Regions from separate parts of the Pararhizobium sp. IMCC21322 genome, predicted to be linked through region 1. Evidence: predicted binding sites of a transcription regulator. Region 1 holds the regulator's gene; the other holds the start of a gene.
What was found. The regulator LexA, encoded in region 1, represses DNA repair genes until DNA is damaged. The targets are predictions, from matches to a motif close to TGTTCNNNNTGTGTTCNG.
Positions count from the first base shown of each region.

Region 1 (3,098 bases):
ATTCTGGATGAGAGCCGCTCTGATCTCCCAATTGAGTCCGGCCCGCAGTAATGCCGCTGGCAGTAGAACCAAGGTTCCTGTAAGAGGGGCTCACTTTGACGTCTCAACGAGGTTGATATGGACAGAATTGATCGCGGTATTCTGGCAATCCTGCAAAAAGACAGCACTGTGCCGGTCGCAGAAATCGGCAAACGCGTTGGCCTTTCCACAACACCTTGTTGGCGGCGTATTCAGAAGATGGAGGAAGACGGTGTCATCAAACAGCGTGTTGCTGTTTTGGATCCAGCTCTTGTCGGGGCAGGGGTTTCCGTTTTTATCTCCATCAGCACCAATCAGCACAGCAAGGAATGGCTGACTCGCTTTGCAGAAGTCATTAGCGAATTTCCGGAAGTCGTCTCTTTTTACCGCATGAGCGGCCAGGTCGATTATCTTCTGAAAGTGGTCGTGCCGGACATTGCCGCCTACGATAAATTCTACAAGAAGCTGATTGCCAAAATTGACATATCTGATGTCAGTTCAAGTTTTGCCATGGAAGAAATCAAGAACACGAGCACACTTCCTCTGGACTACATGGAACTGGCCAAGTCTCAGAGCTGAAGATGGTGCAGAGACTATCAATTCGACAGTTTCAGGACCGGGATGCCCCGGCTGCCGCCAATCTGTTCTTTGAAGCGGTCCAGACAGGCGCAAAGGCTGTTTACACGCAAGAACAAAGAAATGCATGGGCGCCCGCCATTCCTGATGTAGCCAAATGGCGTGACCGAATGGCTGCGCAATACAGCGTTATGGCTTATTAGGAGTGCGAGCTTCTTGGCTTTATGACACTCACGGAAGAGGGCGTCATTGATCTGGCCTTTGTCCATCCCAAGGCAATGGGGTCCGGTGTGGCCGGAAAACTTTACGATGTGATCATGAAAGAAGCCCGGACCAGACAATTAACGGCCCTCCAAACACGCGCCAGCCATATGGCGCGGCGCTTTTTTGAAAAGCGTGACTGGTCTGTCGTTCAACAGCAAACGGTTGTTAGAGGCGATGTTGAACTGATAAATTTCCGGATGGAATTTAATATAAAGTCAGAAGACACCACGGCCTGAATTGGGATTCAAAATCGATGGTTCAACTGAGTTCAAACTCCAAACAAATGCTCTAATTTCAGTAAGTCCGCAAAAGACCGATCAACTTGCCCTGGACGGACACCTGATCCGGGCCAAAAATACGGGTCTCATAGGCCGGATTGGCGGCTTCCAGAGCGATGGATCCACCCTTTCGGCGCAGCCGTTTCAAGGTGGCTTCCTCATCATCAATCAGAGCCACGACAATATCGCCTGTATCAGCTGTTGAGCCCTTTTTGATGACAACCGTATCCCCATCCAGAATGCCGGCTTCGATCATGGAATCTCCACGCACTTCCAGCGCAAAATGCTCTCCCGACGACAGCATATCCGCCGGAACCGGAATGGTATGACTGTGGGTCTGAATTGCGGAGATGGGCGTTCCAGCAGCAATCCTTCCCATTACGGGAATGGTTACAGAATATGCATCTTCCTGTTCTGAACCGGTATCATTCGCCGGGGCGACAGTTTCACGTTTCTTGCCAAGGCTGCCTTCAATGACACTCGGTGAAAACCCTGTGCTACGAGGCGCAGCCAAGCTTGGTGACACAGATTCCGGTAGCTTGATAATTTCCATTGCGCGCGCCCGATTGGGCATGCGGCGCAAAAAGCCACGTTCTTCAAGGGCCACGATAAGCCTGTGAATACCTGATTTCGATTTCAAATCGAGCGCCATCTTCATTTCATCAAAAGAGGGCGGAATGCCTGTTTCTTTCAGGCGCTCGTGAATGAACATCAAAAGCTCGTGTTGTTTGCGCGTTAGCATGTCAATCAATCCTGGGTTCTGAGGGTCCACAGAAGGCCAAAGGCGTCTTCAATATAGGAATCAGATGTGTACAAAGCATGAACACGTTAGCTGTTCTTGTCTTGTTCCACAAGGGCGCAAGCGAAACATATATGGAACATCGGTCTTGTCAGGTCAGTCCGAACGCAGCATTAGAACATCCACTATCGTGCCCTGATCCGCCTCAGTGGCGAATGGCGCACGTCTGATCAGACAGTTCGCTTTTGCAAAGCTGGCCAGCATGGAGCTGTCCTGGCGGCTCAAAGGATGGACCGTTGGAAGCTGTCCTAAGCCTTCAGCTGGTTTCAATATGGCGCGCAGATAGTCTTCGCGTTGGTCATTGGCTGACAGTTTGTCTCCCAGCGCAGCTTGTCTGAGCGGTATATCGGACGGCTGGCCCAGCCATGTTTTGATCAGTGGCGCCATGAACAACTCGCCGCAGACCATGCTGGAAACCGGGTTGCCGGGAAAGCCGAGAAACAACATCCCGCCGACTGTTCCAAACATAAGCGGTTTGCCAGGGCGCATCGCAATTTTCCAGAAGGAGAGCGACAGACCTGCACTGTGAAACGCCTGCTGGACCAGATCATGGGTGCCAACAGAAGCGCCGCCAAGGGTTATGATAGCATCACATTGATTGGCCTCTGCCGTCTTCAATGCCTGCAACAGATCTTCTTCGGTGTCTTTTGCAATGCCCAAATCAACAGGTTGGCCCCCCAATTCGGCGATGCGGGCCGCAACGCCGAAATTATTCGAAGCGACAATCTGATCCACACCGATATGAGCTCCAGGCATTGCCAACTCATCGCCAGTGGCAAGAACGCCAATACGCGGTTTGCGAACAACGGGCACCTCAGCGTAATTCATACTGGCCAGCAGTGCCAGATCCGCCGCCCGTAAAGTGCTGCCAGCTTCGATGAGAACTGCGCCCTGTTTGAAGTCCAGTCCGGCGGGCCGTACAAAAGCAGACTTTTGCGGAATGTCGAGCGGTCGGATTTTGCCGTTTTCCCGAACAGTCGCATCTTCCTGAATGAGGATCGTATCTGCCCCTTCAGGCAATGGCGCACCGGTGAATATGCGCACCGTCTGGCCTGCCAGAAGGGCGTGCTTGAATCTGTGACCAGCCGGTGCTTCTCCAACCAGCTCCAAGTCCTGGTCCAGCGCCAAATCGGCATGGCGGACCGCATACCCGTCCATGGCAG
Region 1 is NZ_CP132335.1:2,734,337-2,737,434, forward strand. Features, by position in the region: gene RAL91_RS12955 (uracil-DNA glycosylase family protein) at 1-51, shown strand, start outside; gene RAL91_RS12960 (Lrp/AsnC family transcriptional regulator) at 118-597, shown strand; gene RAL91_RS12965 (hypothetical protein) at 600-797, shown strand; partial or broken gene RAL91_RS12970 (GNAT family N-acetyltransferase) at 816-1,094, shown strand; gene lexA (transcriptional repressor LexA) at 1,153-1,878, opposite strand; gene glp (gephyrin-like molybdotransferase Glp) at 2,032-3,098, opposite strand, start outside.

Region 2 (3,098 bases), 2.5 Mb from region 1:
GACCTGCAGCAAAAGCCAGCGTGAAAAACAGGGCTGTATCGAGAACAGACGCTGAAATCGAAGATATCACCGGCGCTTTCCACCAGCTCTTGCTGTGACGCAGACGGTTGAACAGCGACACGTCGAGCAATTGTGCAATCAGGAAAGCTGTTCCCGAGGCAATCGCAATGCGCGGCGTCGCCAGCCAGAGCGACAGGATGACGGCCAGTGCAAAACCGGCAAGCACCACAATACGTGCCCGGTTCGGCCCGTAGCGCCGATTGGTGATATCAGTTACCAGAAACGCAATTGGATAGGTAAAGGCACCCCAGGTGAACAAATCCGCCATGTTGAACCCGGCCACCACAAAACCGACCGGGAACTGCACCAGATAGTTTGAGGCAAGAACAACACAAACCATTGCAACAATGGCCAATGGAAGTTTGGAAGGGATGCTTGAAGATGCGGACATGACAGCGCTCTCAGGATGAATTGCACAACAACAGAAAACGCGCTGCATCATCAGATGAAGCGCGTCTGTCAGACTGACAATAATCCCAAATGGGATTATCTAACCGAATTAAGCGGCAGCAAGCTGTTTCTTGGCAACGAGTTTCTTGACCCGCAGAGCTTCGGATGACAATTCTTCATCCTTCGCTTTGGCCAGAAACGCATCCAGACCACCACGGTGTTCGACCGTGCGCAGTGCAGCAGCTGAAACGCGCAATTTGATCTGTTGGCCAAGCGTTTCACTTGTCAAAGACACATCGCACAGATTCGGCAAAAAGCGCCGGCGCGAACGATTCTTCGCGTGGCTTACATTATTTCCTGTCAGGACCGCTTTACCGGTCAATTCGCAGCGTCGTGCCATGGCACAAACCTTTCGAAACATATTAAACGACGAGCCACCCTGTATGGTCAAATCCGGTTCGAATGAAACCGACGCGGGCAAAGGTTCATTGGAAACCACCAATGTGGAGCCTGACGTAAGGCCCCTGCACCGTGCACCCGAACGCGTAGGGAGGTAATTCGCAGCGGTCATAAGGCAGAATGCAGCCACGCGTCAAGGTTTTCCTTGGGAAGAGGCCGATTCTCTTGGGCTTGGTGAAGTCACGCAATGACATGAAAATTCAATAGCTGCGATTTTACAGATTCCGAGTGCCCGGAGCCACTCGAAAAACAGGCGGCGATGGTCCGTTCCATTTTGAAACGATTTCGTTAACACATCCGGGCTTCAGCACACCCCAATCCACATCGACCCTGCAATGCGCCTCTAGATGATGCAAGGCGGAAACGTGAACACACCCCATGTAGTGAGAACAAAAAAGCAACAAGCTGGTGTCAGTGATTCGTCGCCAATCTGTTCTCTATCCGATCCATTTCTTAACAAAAGCCGGAACCGTATGACTCCAGCCGGATTGCAGACCTGGTGCCATGTTCCATTTTGAAACAGGTTCCTGAACAAAAGTCGGATCACACGCCTTTAACGGATCGCTCGAAACCCGGCACTTGTGGCCCGCTCGACCTCAAACCACAATTTGTTGTGGTGAACAAAAGCTGAACATAATGGAATCAGCGATTCGGGCACGGTTTGTTCCGCTATGGTTCCTTTTCTTAATGGACAGAAAACAAAGGCTTGAGGGTAAATGAAGGATGGGTGCTGGCCCGACAAATCATAATGACGGCTTGAATCAATTCGCAGTACTTCAAGACTCTGACTAGCAAACGCAGCTTGTGAGTGCTATCAACCCGCCCGATACTGCAGATTGGTGCAGCGTCGACCTTACAATCCGGCTGAACGCGCAGCGCTTGCTTTAAAGAATTGTGCGTTTGTCCCGCATGACAGAAAGTGGCACCTCATTGACCCTGTTTGATGCCCTGCCCAGCGGTTCCACGCAAAATGGTTCCCACCTGAACGCTTCCTTACAGCCGGAGGCACCGACGCGCCTTAAAAACCGGAATGTGACGGCGGTCCTCGGTCCAACCAACACCGGGAAAACCTATCTCGCCATCGAGCGCATGCTGGGCCATGAGAGCGGCATTATCGGGCTGCCCCTGCGTCTGCTCGCCCGCGAGGTCTACAACAAGCTGGTCATGCGCGCTGGCGAAGAAAACGTTGCGCTGGTCACTGGCGAAGAAAAGATCATGCCCAAAGCGGCACGGTATTTTGTCTGCACCGTAGAAGCGCTGCCGAACTACACACAATGCGCCTTCGCCGCCATCGATGAAATACAGTTGGCCTCCGACCTGGATCGGGGTCACATTTTTACCGACCGGTTGCTCAATCTGCGCGGGACACAGGAAACCCTGCTGCTGGGCGCAGAAACCATGCGCCCCATTATCGAAAAACTTCTACCGGGCGTGAATATCGTCACCCGGCCGCGCATGTCGGTGCTGGCCTATACCGGGTCGAAAAAGCTGACACGACTGCCAACCCGTTCAGCCATTGTGACATTTTCCGCCAATGAAGTTTATGCCATCGCCGAGCTGATTCGTCGCCAGCGTGGCGGCGCGGCGGTCGTTCTTGGTTCGCTCAGCCCCCGCACACGCAACAAGCAGGTGGAGCTTTATCAAAACGGCGATGTGGATTTTCTCATCGCCACGGATGCCATTGGCATGGGTCTAAATCTGGATGTCGACCATGTCGCCTTTGCCGCGGACAGCAAATATGACGGGTTTCAGTTCCGCAAGTTGAATGCGGCTGAAATTGGCCAGATTGCCGGACGTGCCGGGCGTCACTTGCGCGACGGAACCTTTGGCGTCTCCCACGCAGTCCCGCCCCTGGACGAAGAAATGGTGAAAGCCATTGAAAACCATCGCTTTCAGCCCGTAAAAATCCTGCAGTGGCGCAATCGCACACTGGATTTTTCAACCATTGACGATTTGCGCAGAAGCCTGGAGGTCACCCCGGATATGCCGGGCCTGACCCGCGCACCGCCATCGGATGACTGGGAAGCTCTGGACCGGTTATCACGCGATCCTGAAATCACCGATCTGGTGACCAGTTCGGACCGGGTTGAACTGTTATGGAATGCCTGCCGCATTCCCGATTTTCAGAATATCTCACCGGCCCAGCATTCAGATCTGGTCAATCATATTTTCCGTTTTATCGCCAAGGA
Region 2 is NZ_CP132335.1:220,984-224,081, forward strand. Features, by position in the region: gene RAL91_RS01160 (VUT family protein) at 1-451, opposite strand, end outside; gene rpmB (50S ribosomal protein L28) at 560-850, opposite strand; gene RAL91_RS01170 (helicase-related protein) at 1,819-3,098, shown strand, end outside.
Region 2: RAL91_RS01170 (helicase-related protein) is a predicted target of LexA. The motif match lies at 1,526-1,543, and genes of this name have one in related genera.